Regions from separate parts of the Rothia sp. HMSC069C10 genome, predicted to be linked through region 3. Evidence: predicted binding sites of a transcription regulator. Region 3 holds the regulator's gene; each other region holds the start of a gene.

Region 1 (5,555 bases), on a different contig from region 3:
CGGCTCCGCCTTCCCCGGCCTTGTCATGGAAAAATTGCACCCCGACTTCGTCGCTGAAGAGCTCGCGAAGCTGCCCTACGGCGTGGTTGTTGTCTCCGGCACGAACGGTAAGACCACCACCACGAAGATGGCTGTGCAGCTGCTTGAAGCTCAGGGTCTGAAGGTTTTCACTAACCGCACCGGCTCGAACTTTGTGCGCGGTGTCGCCGCGGCACTGCTGGGCGAGATGACCCTCGGCGGCAAGCTTGATGCTGATATTGCTGTGCTTGAGCTGGATGAGGCGCACGCCGTGCACTTCGTCAAGGCAGTCAAGCCCGATTACGCTCTGCTGCTGAACGTTCTGCGTGACCAGCTGGACCGCTTCGGTGAGATTGACACGACCCGCCGCATGCTGGCGACCGTCGCCTCCGCAACGACCGGTACCGTGGTGCTCAACCGTGAGGATCCGCGCATCCGCTCCCTCGCTGAGAACGTGCAGCCGGGCGTGACCGTCAAGTACTACGGTCTGGATGAGTCCTTGCGCTCGTACTTCCCCTCGGACGATGAGATGCGCGGCGGCACCGTCGCGAAGGCAACCCTGCCCGATGCCGACGTCACCCTGACCGCGTTCTCCGGCACCTCCGCAACCTTCGACCTGGCGGGCGTGGAGCGAGTCGGCGAAATCAACCTCTACGGCATTTACAACATCTTCAACGCGGCAGGCGCTATGGCGCTGACCCGCGCCGTCATGGGCGAGAAGCTCAACGAAGATAAGCTCATCGCGGAGCTGGCGAAGATTACCCCCGCCTTCGGTCGCGGTGAGACCCTGAACGTGAACGGCCGCCCGCTGCAGCTGCTGCTGGTGAAGAACCCGAGCGGTTTCCGCCTGTCCCTGGCGAGCGCGAACGCTGACGACTACGCCACCATGATTACGATCAACGACCAGTACGCTGACGGTCGTGACGTGTCGTGGCTGTGGGATGTTGACTTCGACAGCTTGAAGAAGACCGGCGTGCAGATGGTTTCGGGTGTGCGCGCCTGGGATATGGCGCTGCGCCTGGAGCATGACGGCGTGAAGGTTGATGAGGTCAACGAGAACCTCGCCGATGCGCTCAAGGGCTTCATCGCCTCCAGCGGTAACGCGCCCATGCGTATTTTCTGCACCTACACCGCAATGCTGGCTCTGCGTGAAGAGCTCGCAAAGATCACTGACGTTGAGAGGGTCTCCTAATGACGGCAACTCACACTTTTGAGGGCACCCCCGCCTCCGGCCCCAATAACGGTAAGACTCTGCGTATTCTGCAGCTGTACCCGCTCGACATGAACATTTACGGCGACTGGGGTAACACTCTGGCGTTGGCTCGTCGCGCGCAGGCGCACGGCTTTGACGTGCAGATTCTGGACCACAACCCCGGTCAGCCTTTCCCGGAAGATGTTGACATCATTCTGGGTGGCGGCGGCCAGGACTCGGGTCAGTCCGTGATTCAGGATGACCTGCACGCGAACGGTGACACGCTGCGCTCGCTGGCTGAGGCTGGCGTGCCGATGCTCGTCATTTGTGGCCTGTACCAGCTGTTCGGCAAGGAATTCCGCACCCGTGAGGGTGAGGTGCTGAAGGGTATCGGCATTTTTGATGCGCACACGGTCGGCGGCGATGACCGCCTGATCGGCAACATTGTTGAGGAGTCTGAGGAGTTCGGCACCGTGATTGGTTTTGAAAACCACTCGGGCCTGACTTACCTGGGTTCCGGCTGCACCCCGCTGGCTACCGTCACCAAGGGTGAGGGTAACAACGTGACCGATACGTATGAGGGTGCGCGCGTGCACAACGTGATTGGCACCTACCTGCACGGTTCGCTGCTGCCGAAGAACCCGAAGATTTCGGACTACCTGATTGAGCAGGCGGCTCAGCGTAAGTTTGGCGAGTTCACGCCGAACACGATTGACGACTCGCTGGTGGAGAAGGCGCGCGCTTCGGCTGCGTCTCGCCCCCGCTAGCCTATTCCTGGTGGTGGCGTGCACTTTCTGAGGTGGTGTGCGCCTCCGCTACGGTATAGTTGATTGAGTTATAGTACAGTGCGCGGGGCGTTTCGCCGTGTCCGTGCAGAGGTTTTGACTAAGGGAGATACGAATGTCCGGTCACTCTAAATGGGCGACTACTAAGCACAAGAAGGCTGCTATCGACGCTAAGCGCGCGAAGGCTTTCGCGAAGTTCATTAAGGCAATTGAAGTTGCGGCACGTATGGGCGGCGCTGATATTGCTGGTAACCCCGCTCTTGACCTGGCTGTGTCGAAGGCGAAGAAGAACTCCGTTCCTAACGACAACATTGACCGCGCAATCAAGCGTGGCGCTGGTCTGACCGGTGAGACCATTGACTACACCGAAATCATGTACGAAGCACGCGGCCCGCAGGGTACCGCTCTGTACATTGAGTGTCTGACCGATAACCGTAACCGTGCAGCGTCTGAGGTTCGCCTGGCTGTGACCCGTAACGGTGGCACCATGGCTGATCAGGGTTCGGTTGCGTTCCTGTTCGAGCGTAAGGGCGTTGCTGAGGTCACCAAGACTGACGGTCTGACCGAGGACGACGTTCTGATGGCTGTTCTGGATGCAGGCGCCGAAGAGGTTCTGGACGAGGGCGACGTGTTCACCGTTGTTTCCGCACCGACCGACCTGCCCGAGATCCGTAAGGCACTGGACGAGGCTGGCCTGGAGTACAACAACGATGACCCGGTCTTCCGCCCGACCATGCAGGTTGACCTGGACGCTGAGGGTGCTAAGAAGTTCATGAAGCTGGCAGACGCTATTGAAGAGCTCGACGACGTTCAGAACGTCTACTCGAACGCTAACGTTTCTGCTGAGGTCATGGCAGAGCTGGAAGCTGAGTAATCACTCGGATTCTGATATCTGATGCTTGAAGAAGCCGCTCCTTTAACCGAGCCGCCGTAGGGTGGCTGGTTGGGGGAGTGGCTTCTTAGCGTCTTGGGGCTATTTGGGGGATGCGCTGGGTGCTTTTCGCGGGGCGCACGGTGGCTGTACTTGTGGTGACTGTGCTCGTTATGACCGCGCTCGTGGCACGCCCCGGTGCCGGGTGCTAGGATTCTGAAGGGCTAGAATCTAGAGATTCTAGAGGGAGTTTGTCGAAAGGGGAGATGATGGCCGCCGCTCAACCTGCCGCACGCGATAGCATGCGTGAGAACCATGCTGCCACCGCCGTGGAGCGTGTGCCGGGTGCAACCCGCATCATGGGTGTTGACCCGGGCCTGACCCGCTGCGGCTTCTCCATGCTCGATATGACCGCCGACCGTAAGGCGCACTTCGTGAACGTGGGTGTTGCCGGCACAATCCCGGCGGAGTCCCTGGACCAGCGTATTCTCTGGATTTTCAACGCCGCCTCCCACTGGCTCGACACCTATAAGCCGGATGCCTTGGCGATTGAGCGTATCTTCGCTCAGGAGCAGGTGAACACGGTGATTGGTACGGCGCACGCTTCGGGTGCGGTGATTTCTGCTGCGGCGATGCGCGGCGTGCCGGTGTTCTTCCATACCCCCTCGGAGGTGAAGGCGGCGGTGACCGGTAGCGGCCGCGCCGATAAGGCGTCGGTGGGCCGTATGGTGACCCGCATTTTGGGGCTGGATTCCATGCCGAAGCCCGCTGATGCTGCTGATGCCCTGGCGATTGCGATCTGTCACGGCTGGCGTGGCGGTGGCATCGGTTCGGGCATTAACATGTCCGCTCAGACGCAGACTCACCAGGGTTCACGCCCGGCGCAGGCTCGCCGCGGCGGGTCGTTGACTCCGGCGCAGCGTGCCTGGATGGAGGCGGAGGCGCGCGCTCGCCGCTAGAGGCGCATTCGTGGGCTTTTTCGTACCTCTTGCTGGCTCGCATGTATTCGCTAAGAAGTTCGAATATATGCTTGATTTCAGAAGAAATATTCTAATATACTTGTAGTGTCTCCCCGTTGAACTGGGGGAGTGCGTTCTGTGGGTGCCGGAGTGCCCGGTGCCCTCACACTGCCGCGAGCCTCATTCCTAGGCGCGGTGTTGAAAGGTGGATAGAAATGATTGCATCCCTGACCGGTCGTGTGGCTCAGGTGGGCCTTGATCATGCGGTGATTAACGTGAACGGTTTTGGCATGCTCGTGTACGCTACCGCGCGTACTCTCTCCAAGTTGCGCACGGGTGAGGAGGCTACCGTGCTGACCACCATGATTGTGCGTGAAGAGTCGATGACTCTGTACGGTTTTTCGGAGCCTGCCGAGCGTGAAGTGTTTGACATGATGCTTTCGGTTTCCGGTATTGGTCCGCGTATTGCGCTGGCGGTGTTGAGTGTTCACACTGCCGCTGAGGTGGAGCGCGCCGTGGCGACCGGTGACGATAAGGCGTTCACGAAGGTTCCCGGTATTGGCCCGAAGGGTGCCCGCCGTATTGTGCTGGAGCTTGCCGGTAAGCTGATTCTCAGCGATGGCCAGACCGATGAGCTGCCGCTGAGCCAGGGCATTGTCTGGAAGCCGCAGGTGCTTGACGCTCTCACCTCCTTGGGCTGGAGTGAGAAGGACGCTTCCGCCGCTATTGACGCTTACGTGCAGCACAACCCTGCCGCAGAGACTGAGCCGGTGGGTGTGGCTCTGCGCGGTGTGCTCGCATCCTTGGGTACTCAGAACACGGTGGGCCGCCACTAAGCGGTGCGCCCTGTTCGACGTATCCCACTCAAACTTTTGTGAAAGAAGAATTCTATGAGCCAGAATCCCTATGAGCCGCAGCCCGCGGCGTCCCTGGTTTCCGGCGGGTATTTTCCCGGTCAGGTGCCCGGCACTCAGGCGTCTTCAACTCCCGCCCAGCGCCTGGTGGCGATGGAAGAAGAGCCTGAAGAGAAGATGATTGAGGCGGCACTGCGCCCTAAGTCTCTGGATGACTTTGTGGGTCAGCGCCGTGTGCGTCAGCAGCTGTCCCTGGTGCTGGAGGCTTCGAAGATGCGCGGCCGTAGCGCCGACCATGTGCTGCTGTCGGGCCCTCCCGGTCTGGGTAAGACCACTCTCGCGATGATTATTGCGGCAGAGATGGAGGCGCCGCTGCGCATCACCTCCGGCCCGGCGATTCAGCATTCGGGTGATTTGGCGGCGATTCTGTCTTCGCTGACTCCCGGTGAGGTGTTGTTCCTGGATGAGATTCACCGTATGAGCCGCCCGGCTGAGGAAATGCTCTACATGGCGATGGAAGATTTCCGTGTGGACATTGTGGTCGGTAAGGGTGCGGGTGCGACCTCCATTCCGCTGGAGCTACCGCAGTTCACCCTGGTGGGTGCGACGACCCGTGCGGGTCTGCTACCCGGCCCTCTGCGCGACCGTTTCGGCTTTACCGGTCACCTGGAGTTCTACTCGGTGGAGGAGTTGGAGCTGGTGCTTCGCCGTAGTGCGGGTCTGATGGATATGCAGATTACCTCCGAGGGTTTCACGGAGATTGCGGGTCGTTCCCGCGGTACGCCGCGTATTGCGAACCGTCTGCTGCGCCGTGTGCGTGACTGGGCGCTGGTGAACGGCGTGGACCGCATCAACGCGCGCGATGCCGCAACCGCC
Region 2 (5,555 bases), on a different contig from region 3:
CGGAGCTTTAACTGGTAAGGCTCTAGAGGCTGTTCCTTATGCGGCAACCCTAGACGCTGAACCCCGCGAAAATCCCTGCACACGAAATCCGCAGCGCGTGAAACTCTCAGCCCGCGAAATTAGTACAGCAAAAGCCCCCGAGACTCCGAATCTCGGGGGCTTTCTACATGTCGTTATGCCTAGCGCGGGCGGCTCTAGTCTGTAGGCAAATCTAGTCCATAGGTAGGTCATTCAGGCTGGTGGACACGTACTCCCACCAGGTCGGCACCAACCCGGCATTCATCGCAACCCTCTGCGACAGCATGTGCGACGGGCTCGTACCGTAGAACGGTAGGTACCCTTCCGCCAGGGTCAGGCGTGCGGCATCTCGCACCAGGGCGCTCGCAATACCCGCGCCGCGGAAGGCGGGCAGCACGTCAATGCCAATCTGGCGCATAATCGGCGAATCGTCACTCAGGCCAACCATAGCGATAGGGTCTGCGAGCGCGGGGCTCTCCCCCGCCGCGGGTGCATCAGGTGTATCCCCATCCACCGGGTATGCGGCAAGCACCAGCACATCCGGGCGGGTCACGCTAAAGCCCAGCGCGTTCGAGTAGCGTTTATCCCCGCGGAAGCGCTCAAACTGTTCAGCGGCCAGCAGCTCCACGCGCAGGCGGGTTACGCGCGCCTGCATGTCCTGCGGGTCGGCCTCAAGCGCCCCCGCGGAGGCGTTTGCCTCCCTGCGGATGCTGCGCTCGCCCGTGATTTCGGCGAGCAGCGCAACCTTCAGCTCGGCGGGGTCAACGCGGCGCATCATACCCACACCGGGCACGGCGCACTTGACCTCCTGCGCCTGCACGCCCTCGGGTACGACCGAGTTCAGCAGGGCGCGGCCGGGCGTGTAGTAGATGCTCGTGCCGCTGACCTGCTGGGTGTAGGGGGTGAGCAGTTCGTTGAGCTGGCGCAGCTGCGCGTAATCGCCCAGCCAGTTCGACTGGTCGCCGAGCATGTAGTCGATGGCCTTGTCCAGCACGCGCGGATGCTTGGCGCAGAGAATGCCGACACTCGCGTAGTTGGCGACGCGCAACTCCCAGATGTCGTCGTTGCGGCGGCGTGCGGCACCCATCTTCTCGGAGGGAGGCTGCACGGTGGCGAGCAGCGGCAGGCTCTCGGCGTCCGGGTAGTCGCGTAGCTCTTCGAGGGCGCGGCTAATCGAGCCAGGCGCCTGGCAGAAGTCCGCCTCCAGCTGGGTGTGCAGGATGTGCCGCGCACGGTCCGCGGTGGTCACAGCGCCACGGTTCATAGCGCCACGGGTTGCCTGAGCTCCCCGCGTGGGTTCGGTTCCTTGAGTATCAGTCACGTAGGTTTCCTCTAGGGCAAATTTTTGACTAGTTCAGAATCTCGGCTAGCTCAGGATTTCAGCAAGGAACGCGCCGGTGTGCGAGCCCTTCACCTGAGCCACCTGTTCCGGGGTTCCTTCGGCGATGACGGTGCCGCCGCCGCTACCGCCTTCGGGGCCCATGTCGATAATCCAGTCGGCGCACTTGACCACGTCCAGGTTGTGCTCGATGGTGATGACGCTATTGCCCTTGTCCACCAGCGATTGCAGCACGGCGAGCAGCTTGCGGATGTCTTCAAAGTGCAGGCCGGTGGTCGGCTCGTCCAGCACGTAGATGGAGCGGCCGTTGGAGCGCTTCTGCAGTTCGGTTGCGAGCTTCACGCGCTGCGCTTCACCGCCGGAGAGGGTGGTTGCGGGCTGGCCCAGGCGAATGTAGCCCAGGCCCACGTCCACGAGGGTGTTCAGGTGGCGCGCAATCGGGGTGAACGCAGCGAAGAACTCTGCGGCTTCTTCCACGGGCATTTCGAGTACGTCGGCGATGGTCTTGCCCTTGTAATGCACTTCGAGGGTTTCGCGGTTGTAGCGCTTGCCGTGGCAGGTTTCGCAGGGCACGTACACGTCCGGCAGGAAGTTCATTTCAATCTTCAGGGTGCCGTCGCCGGAGCAGTCCTCGCAGCGGCCGCCCTTGACGTTGAAGGAGAATCGACCCGGGGTGTAGCCGCGCATTTTCGCTTCGCTGGTCTCTGCAAACAGCTTGCGGATGTGGTCGAACACGCCGGTGTAGGTGGCGGGGTTCGAACGCGGGGTACGACCGATGGGCGACTGGTCCACGTGAATGACCTTGTCCAGGTGCTCCAGGCCGTCGATGCTCTTGTGGCGGCCGGGCACCTGCTTGGCGCCATTGAGCTTGTTCGCCAGAGAGGTATACAGAATGTCGTTGACGAGGGTCGATTTACCCGAGCCGGACACACCGGTCACCGCGGTGAACACGCCCAACGGGAAGGACACAGTCACGTTCTTGAGATTGTTTTCGCGGGCGCCGCGCACGATCAGCTGACGTTCCTTGTCCACGGGGCGGCGGGATGCGGGCACCTCAATGCTGCGGCGGCCAGCCATGTAGTCGCCGGTAATGGACTTGGTGTTCTTCAGCAGCTCCTCAAAGCTGCCGGAGTGTACGATTTCGCCGCCGTGCTCGCCGGCGCCGGGTCCTACGTCCACGATCCAGTCGGCTTCGCGCATGGTGTCTTCGTCATGCTCAACCACAATGAGCGTGTTGCCCATGTCGCGCAGCTTAGTCAGGGTTTCGATGAGGCGGCGGTTATCGCGCTGGTGCAGACCGATGGAGGGCTCATCGAGCACGTAGAGCACGCCGACCAGGCCGGAACCAATCTGGGTTGCGAGGCGGATGCGCTGCGCCTCACCGCCGGAGAGCGTACCGGCGGAGCGTGAGAGGGTCAGGTAGTCCAGGCCCACGTCCAGCAGGAACTGCAGGCGCGCGTCAATTTCTTTGAGGACCTGTTCGCCAATCTTGGCTTCGCGGGCGCTGAGCTGCAGACCGCGCACGAAGGCGAGCGCGTCAGCCAGGGACAGGTCGGTAATGTCTGCAATGGACTTGCCGCCGACCTTCACGCCGAGGATGGTCGGGTTTAGGCGCGCGCCACCGCAGGAGGGGCAGGCGACCTGGCGCATGTACTGTTCGTAGCGGTCGCGGGCAAAGTCCGATTCGGTTTCTTCGTGCTTGCGCTTGATGTACGCCTTCACGCCTTCGAATCCGGAGGTGTAACGACGTTCGCGGCCGAATCGGTTACGGTAGGACACCTCAACCTTGTAGTCTTTGCCGTCCAGGATGGCGGCGCGGGTCTTGGCGGGCAGGTCCTTGAAGGGGGTGTTCAGGTCAAAGCCGAGCTCCTCCCCCAGGCCTGCGAGCAGGCGCAGCCAGTATTCGGTGGTTGCTTTGCCCTGCGACCAGGGTGCGATAGCGCCCTCGCCGAGGGTCAGGTCGGGGTTGGGTACGAGCAGTTCGGTGTCTACTTCCAGGCGCGAGCCGATGCCGTCGCAGGCGCTACATGCGCCGAACGGCGAGTTGAAGGAGAAGGCGCGCGGCTCGATGGTGTCGATCTGCAGCGGGTGGTTGTTGGGGCAGGCGAGGTTTTCGCTGAAGGAGCGGGTGCGTTCGGGGTCGTCCTGCTCGCGGTCCACGAAGTCGATGAGTACGCGGCCGTCGGCGAGCTTGAGCGCGGTTTCGATGGAGTCGGTCAGGCGCTGGTGAATACCGTCCTTAATGACGATGCGGTCGACGACCACCTCGATGGTGTGCTTGTACTGTTTGGCGAGCTTGGGCGGGTCGGAGAGCTGCACGGTTTCGCCGTCCACGCGGGCACGCGAATAGCCCTGGGTGAGCAGGTCCTTGAAGAGGTCTACGAACTCGCCCTTACGTGCACTGACGACGGGCGCGAGGATCTGCAGGCGGGTGCGTTCGGGGTACTCCTGCAGAATGTCCACGATCTGCTGCGGGGTCTGCTGGGTGATTTCTTCGCCACATTCGGGGCAGTGCGGGTGGCCGATGCGCGCCCAGAGCAGACGCATGTAGTCGTAGATTTCGGTGATGGTACCGACGGTTGAGCGCGGGTTCTTGGAGGTGGACTTCTGGTCGATAGACACCGCCGGGGAGAGGCCCTCGATGAAGTCTACGTCGGGCTTGTCGACCTGTCCGAGGAACATACGCGCGTAGGAGGACAGCGACTCGACGTAGCGGCGCTGACCTTCCGCAAAGATGGTGTCGAAGGCGAGGGAGGACTTACCGGAGCCGGAGAGGCCGGTGAAGACGACCATCGCATCACGCGGAATGGTGAGGTCTACGTTCTTGAGGTTGTTTTCGCGGGCACCCTGAACCCGGATACTGGTCAGGTCGTTCGCTTTGAGTGCGGTGCTACCGTGTGCCGGGCGGGGTGTCATCGAAAATCCTTTCGTCTTATCTTCGAACTTAAATTCTACACCCTCACGCCTTTCACCAGCGGGATTATGCGGCCGGTGAAGGCATGAGGGTGCAGTACTTATATGAGGTGGACTGTCAGGCGCGGTTTACCAGCCGCGGGTTCCCCACTCTTCCAGGTGGGGGCGCTCGTCGCCAAGGGTGGTGGAGCGGCCGTGGCCGGGTAGCACGATGGCGTCATCTTCGAAGCCGCCGAAGAGCTTTTCGAGCACGTTGGAGAAGAGCTCACCGAACTGCTGCAGGGAGTCGGTCTTACCCACGCCGCCGGGGAAGAGAGTGTCGCCGGTGAACAGCAGGGTTGCGGGGGTACCGTCTTCCCAGGTGGCTTCGAGGGTGTAGACGATGGATCCGGGGGTGTGGCCGGGCACGTGCAGGGCGCGGATGACGGTGTCGGAGAGGTAGAAGTCGAAGCTTTCGCCGCCGGTCAGTTCTTCTTCGACGGTGTAGTCTTCCAGTTCCTTAATCTCAGCAGCGTCAGCTGCACCCGCGGAGGTCACGGCACCGGTGAGGTGGTCGAGATCCTTAATAGCGCGGATGTGGTCCCAGTGGCCGTGGGTGACCAGGATGCCGGTCAGACCGATTGCGCGGGGCCTGATGGAGTTGAAATCCTCTTCCTTCTCCATGACGCGCACGCGGCGTTCTTCGCCGTCTGCCAGTTCAAGCTGCGGGCAGTCATTCAGGAGCGCGTCGAGAGTGAAAGCGTAGAGTTCTTCTGCGTCGTCTGCAGGGTCGATGAGCACCTGCTCGCCGGTGGCGCGCATGGTGATGAGGTAGACGCTGTTGTCCATCTCGGAGACGCTGAACGCACGGACGGTCAGTTCGGGGTTCTCGAAGATGAGGGTGGGTTCGGGGTAAGTAGTCATAGTTCCAGTGTAGGGGTTGTGACCGCACAGCATGCGCCTATGCGGTTCGCTCCCCTATCAGCGCATTCGGCGTTGAACGCGCGGGATACATGTGCGGGTTGTATGTATAGGATGCACAGGGAACAGATTCTGGAGCACGCTCGGTACGGATTGGGTTCAGCGCGGATTAGGTTTCGGCTGGATCCCGCCCGGCTGAGGTTCCACTGAAATTCAAAAGTTAAACAGAGAAGCGACTGCGCATCGATACACAGTCGCTTCTCATGACACCCAGGGGTATCTATCACTCACTCAAACACAAGCAACCCGAGGACTTTGGAAATCTCACGATTACTTGATGACTCAATAGTAGCGAACTTTTTGGGGGCTGTTTTACCACCCAATT
Region 3 (5,555 bases):
ACGCCTACCTGCTCGCCACCGGGACCGACAAGACGGACCTCGGGAACGCGGATACGATCGTTAATGCGTGGTTCGCTAATGACTAGCTCCTGTGCTCTGTGGGTTTCCCCGTGAATACTATCCGTTGCGGGCACTAAAAAAGCCCCCGCAGTTACACAAGCGGAGGCACAAACCAGCGTACGCCGAAAGCGGCGGACGAACCCGTTCACCTCAAAACTCGCAAACAAACGCCTGCGGCGGTCAACCGGGTGGGAGGCATGCTCCACTTGCAAACTGCCTACAACCATACCGCAGAACCCCCTACAGGCGCAAGGAATTAGACGTAAAACACCATAAAAATTGCGGTCATTCACGCGGAAAGTCCACGGAGACGCCCACTCTTAAGGACGCATTTACCGAAACAAACGAAATATGAGATTCTAGGACTATGAGCACTGAAAACACGAGTTTCCGCTTCACCGCGGAAGAAGAAACCCCCGTACACGGCCACACCGAACTCACCGAAGAGCAGGTCGAAGCCGTCAACGAACAGCTGCGCGACATCGCAGACGTACCCGCCATCGAAATCATCAGCTCCGCAGCCATCCACATGATGAGCGCCGCAGCCGTCAAGTGCGGCCTCGCAGCCGACGAAAACGCCGACGACCTCAAGGACCTCGACGAAGCACGCAAGCTCATCACCGCGCTGGCAGGCCTCGTCACCGCCGCAGCACCCGAAATCGGCTCCCAGCACGCAGCGCCCCTGCGCGACGGCCTGCGCACCCTGCAGCTCGCATTCCGCGAAGCATCCCCCTTCCCGGACGAGCCCGGCAAGGGCCCCGGCGAAAAGCTCACCGGCCCGGTGTACTAAACCGTACCCGGTCTATTCACAGCGAAGCCCCGTCTCCCTCACGATGAGGAAGACGGGGCTTCGTCGTATATAAGCCTGTGCGGACAAGGAATCTACCCGGGCTAGATATGCGGGCTAGAGCAAGCCGGCAGCTTTAGCAGGAACCAAATTTAGCGGGAGCGGGAGCCGGCAGCCTCAAGAGCCTGCTCAAAACTAAAGTTGCCCACGTACAGTGCCTTACCAAGCACCACGCCCTCCAGCCCATAAGGCACCATGGAACGCAGCTTCTCAAGATCAGCCAGCGATGCCACACCACCGGACGCCACCACCCGACAGGCGCTCTGGGCAAGCACCTCATCCAGCAGCTCCGCACCGGGACCCGCCAGAGAACCGTCCTTGCTCACATCCGTAACGATATAGCGGCGCACGCCCGCGCCCTCCAGCCAAGCCAGCGCCTCCGCCAGGTCAGGGCCCGACCAGTCGGTACCGCGAGCCACCGTCACCCAACCCCGCTCGGGGTTGTAGCGGGCATCGAGCCCGAGGGCAAGAAGATCAGAATCAGCGTAGCGAGCCAGGGTGTCTTCAAGCCAGGAAGAATCCGCCAGAGCCGCACTGGTCACGTTCACGCGGTCCGGATTCAGACTCAGGGCGCGCTCCAGGCTCTCAGCATTACGCACGCCACCGCTGACCTGAATACGAACCGGGGTGGAGCTCATTCGGGTGTTCTCGGCACGGACGGCGGCGACAACCTCAGCCAGAACCTCGGTATTCGTACCGCGTCCAAACGCCAGGTCAAGGTCAACCAGGTGGATCCAGCGGGCACCAGCCTTCACCCAGGTCAGAGCCGCCTCCACCGGGTCGAGGCGCTGCTCACCACCGGATAGGGTGCCGCCCACCGGGCGCACCGCATAGCCTTCAGAAATATCAACAGCGGGCAGAAGTTCAAGAACGGGTGCAGACATTAGTTACCTCCTGCAGCAGTAGCGGAGTCGCCAGAAGACAGGCGACCGGTCACCGCCAGGGAGGCGACCCAGCGGCGCATAAACTCTGCACCCAGCTCACCAGAACCCACCGGGCAGAACTGCACCGCCGTCAGCGGACCGTTCTCAACCGCCGCGATATAGGCGGGCTCGGTGACAGTCCAAGTCACTGCCGGAGGGGCAATATATTCAATGCTCTGGTCAAAAGCCCACTCAAAAACGCCGTGCTCAGATTTGAAGTGAGCCTCGCCCTCAAGATCCTTGAGCAGCGCACTATCGGAGGAAGAACGCAGGGCAGAAACACCGGGCACCAAGTCGCGGGTAGAAAGCTCCACGCTCTCACCGGGCCACTCCCCCATACACTGCACCTGAACCTGCCCCATCTGCGGATGCTCCACCGTAACCGAATCGAAGAGGCAGCTCAGTGCCGCACCGGCAACCAGCACCGGACGACCGCCAGCAACACGGCGACCAATCACGCGCTCAGCGTCCTTAGCTTTCAGGTCTTCGTATGCTTCAAGAGAGCTCGCACCGCCGGTAACCACCATGCCGTCAGCCTCACGCAGCTGCTCTGGCACAGCGGTCACGATGACCTCCGCCCCCGCATCCTGAAGAAGCTTCACCAGGGCGCCACGAGTTCCGGGCTCCCCCAAAACGGCAACCACAGGACGAGCGGTCTGAGCATTCTGTACAGATTCAGTTTCCTGTACAGATTCAGTTTCGGCGGGTGTGGATTCAATGGGAACAGGCATCGGTGCGCTCCTATTTCATAGGCTCAAGAATTCGACTCAAGCGCTCTAGCTTGAGAGATAGAGGATTCGGAGTCAAGACATCAACCTCATGCAGAAGCCAACCACACGCGGGTCCATGCTTAGCGCTGAGTCTGAGGAATTTCCAGACGCTGACCGGCATCAACAGAGGTGCTGGTCAACGAGTTCAACTCCATAATACGAACCACAGTATCACGGGTGTCACCGTGCGGATCCACCGCCTGAGCAATATCCCACAGGGTCTCGCCGTGCTTGACCACAACGACGGTTCGAGTCGCCGAAGCATTCTCCACGGAGGCTGAAGCCGCCGGGCCAAAGAAGCTAATAGCGCCGAGCACAATCAGCGCCGCCAAAGTCAGCAGAGGCAGGCCCTTCAGAAAACCGCGCACAGTGCCAAGACGACGAATAGAAGCGGGAACCGCGCGCAGAAGCTCGCCGCCCTTAGCAAGAAGAACGCTCTTCGCACTAGGTGCCTGCACATCAGAAGCAGCCTGTACCTCAGAAACTACAGGGCGAACCTGCGCAGGTGCCTGGGCAGAAGTAGCGGGAGCGTGGGCGGGCTGAGCCACCTGCGCGGGACGGAGTGCATGAGCCGCACGAGAACGCCCCTGCACGGTGCGGGCAGACACGGTGCGGACGGACGCGGTGCGGGCGGGGTGAAGTACCACCAAACCTGCCGGAAGGTGTGCAGAAGTGCCTTGAGAAGCAATAGGTGCTGCAGTAGTCATTGTGGTTCCTTTCTCTCAGCTCGCCCCGGGGTTGCCCCGCGGGTCTAGCAATGCCGAGCGATACCCGCTCGGAGGTCCTAGTTGAGTGATAACTATGGAGTGGTGATTGTTAGGCGATAACTATTGGGTAGCTATTCTCTAGTTAGGTCAGAGCGTCGGGTGCACCGGGCTGCGCTGGGTCGCCCCAGCACCCCATCCCCTGCGCTCTCTCTTCGCCAGATGCTCGCTAGAGCATCCGAGGTAGATTATTCGAAGAGAGAGGCAGAGGATTCGAATACATTCGAACACTCATTCACTCTCCTCTCCCGGAATACTCAGGGTCGAATCTTCGAATATTTTTCGAACATCCACCCGTAAATCCTGAATTTCAGGAGAGATTCAAGAGTATATACGAACTCTTGTTCTAAAGTCTAGCAGAGATGTACTAAAAATTTCTTCGAGTTTCAAAGAAAAAATCTAGAATATTTGTTTGAGTTTTTCGGTGTAGTGTTCTACACTGGTGTCAAGAGACGTTCCACACGCTCCTGATGAGTCCTACTCACAGCAGGTTTCTGTATTCGTTACAGCTTGGTTCTGTATCGACCGCAGGTGCTGCTGGCTGAGTATTGCTATGTAGGGCGGAGGCGCATACTCGTTGCCTGTGTATCGCTCCGGTATCGCTTCGGCACGGATAGAATTCCTCCACCCCCTGACGAGATAAGACCCATTTCGGCAGAACCAAAAAATTTTTAGGACACCACCAGAAAACGTGTGAAGCACCCATCCGTGCCCCGACCGGAAATACAAAGGCCGGAGTACAGACCGAAGGAAAAGAAATGGCAACAGCACCCCGTCCGGCGCTGACCGCGCGCCAGCAGAAGATTCTTGACGCGATCCGCACCGAGATTGAACAGAAGGGTTACCCGCCGTCCATGCGCCAGATTGGTGACATGGTGGGTCTTGCGTCCCTGTCCTCGGTCACCCACCAGCTCGGTCGTCTCGAGACCATGGGCTACATTCGCCGCGACCCCAAGCTCCCCCGCGCCATTGAGGTGCTGGATGAGAACGGCGTCGGCATGCACGGTAGCTCCTCCTCGTCCCTGCCCGAGCTGCCGAACTTCGAAGTCGGCGACGAAGACCTCGTACCCGTTCCCCTGGTTGGACGTATTGCAGCGGGCGGTCCCATCACCGCCGAGCAGTCCGTGGAGGATGTGCTCGCTCTGCCCCGCCAGCTGGTCGGTAGCGGCAAGCTCTTCATGCTCAAGGTCAAGGGCGATTCCATGATTGACGCCGCGATTTGCGACGGCGACTGGGTGGTTGTCCGCGAGCAGCACACCGCCGACAACGGCGATATCGTTGCTGCGCTGCTCGACGATGAGGCAACCGTGAAGGTGTTCCGTCAGGTCGACGGCCACACCTGGCTCATGCCGCGCAACGCCAACTACGAGCCGATTATGGGCGACCGCGCAACCGTCATGGGTAAGGTCGTCTCCGTGCTGCGCAGCCTCTAGAGACATAACGCTAAGCTCTTAGCTCTATATAAAAAATCACCCTGGTGATACGTGAATGTTCACGTATCACCAGGGTGATTTTTATATTTCAAAAGCAGATATCTCCAAAGCGGAGGGGGCGGCGCCGCCAGGACTGGAGCCCACCCGAGCTAACGATCAATACTCGCCGAAAGACGAGCCAGCGCACCGGTCACCGCCGCCTTATTCTGCGTCGACCACATCGGCGGCATCGCCTTCATCAAGAAACCACCGTAACGCTTGGTTGCCACGCGAGAATCCAGCACAGCCACCACGCCACGGTCAGACACCGAACGGATCAGGCGGCCTGCGCCCTGCGCCATACGAATCGCCGCATGGTGAGCAGAAACCGCCATAAAGCCATTACCGCGGTGACGGTTCACAGCCTCCGTACGAGCCTGCGCAATCGGATCATCCGGGCGCGGGAACGGAATACGGTCCATCACCACCAGACGGCACGAGTCGCCCGGAACGTCCACGCCCTGCCACAGGCTCATCGTGCCGAACAGGCACGAGTCGACGTCCTCGCTGAACTCCTCCACCAGAGCCTTGAGCGAAGACTCGCCCTGCAGAAGGATGTTCAGGTCGCTATGCTCGCGCATGTACTCGGCAGCACGCTCGGCGGCACGTTTCGAGGAGAACAGTCCCAGGGCGCCGCCCTCGGACGCCTCGCACAGCTCACGCAGGCGCTCCAATTGGCCCTCGTGCACGCCAAATCCCGGAGGCTTCAAATCCCCGGC

Evidence for each region. The regulator LexA, encoded in region 3, represses DNA repair genes until DNA is damaged. The targets are predictions, from matches to a motif close to TCGAACANNTGTTCGA.
Region 1: a site for LexA is predicted at 3,885-3,900, ahead of ruvA (Holliday junction branch migration protein RuvA). Genes of this name have one in related genera too.
Region 2: a site for LexA is predicted at 4,296-4,311, ahead of uvrA (excinuclease ABC subunit UvrA). Genes of this name have one in related genera too.

What each region holds. Positions count from the first base shown of each region.
Region 1 is NZ_KV808301.1:344,661-350,215, reverse strand. It holds gene HMPREF2842_RS06385 (Mur ligase family protein) at 1-1,210, shown strand, start outside; gene HMPREF2842_RS06380 (type 1 glutamine amidotransferase) at 1,210-1,977, shown strand; gene HMPREF2842_RS06375 (YebC/PmpR family DNA-binding transcriptional regulator) at 2,111-2,869, shown strand; gene ruvC (crossover junction endodeoxyribonuclease RuvC) at 3,136-3,825, shown strand; gene ruvA (Holliday junction branch migration protein RuvA) at 4,041-4,661, shown strand; gene ruvB (Holliday junction branch migration DNA helicase RuvB) at 4,833-5,555, shown strand, end outside.
Region 2 is NZ_KV808297.1:11,724-17,278, forward strand. It holds gene HMPREF2842_RS02390 (glycoside hydrolase family 1 protein) at 1-11, shown strand, start outside; gene HMPREF2842_RS02395 (GNAT family N-acetyltransferase) at 212-1,339, opposite strand; gene uvrA (excinuclease ABC subunit UvrA) at 1,385-4,273, opposite strand; gene HMPREF2842_RS02405 (MBL fold metallo-hydrolase) at 4,400-5,173, opposite strand.
Region 3 is NZ_KV808305.1:77,612-83,166, reverse strand. It holds gene infC (translation initiation factor IF-3) at 1-134, opposite strand, end outside; gene HMPREF2842_RS07635 (DUF1844 domain-containing protein) at 428-850, shown strand; gene HMPREF2842_RS07630 (HisA/HisF-related TIM barrel protein) at 1,000-1,791, opposite strand; gene HMPREF2842_RS07625 (type 1 glutamine amidotransferase family protein) at 1,791-2,561, opposite strand; gene HMPREF2842_RS09120 (LysM peptidoglycan-binding domain-containing protein) at 2,681-3,307, opposite strand; gene lexA (transcriptional repressor LexA) at 4,123-4,797, shown strand; gene HMPREF2842_RS07610 (ATP-dependent DNA helicase) at 4,947-5,555, opposite strand, start outside.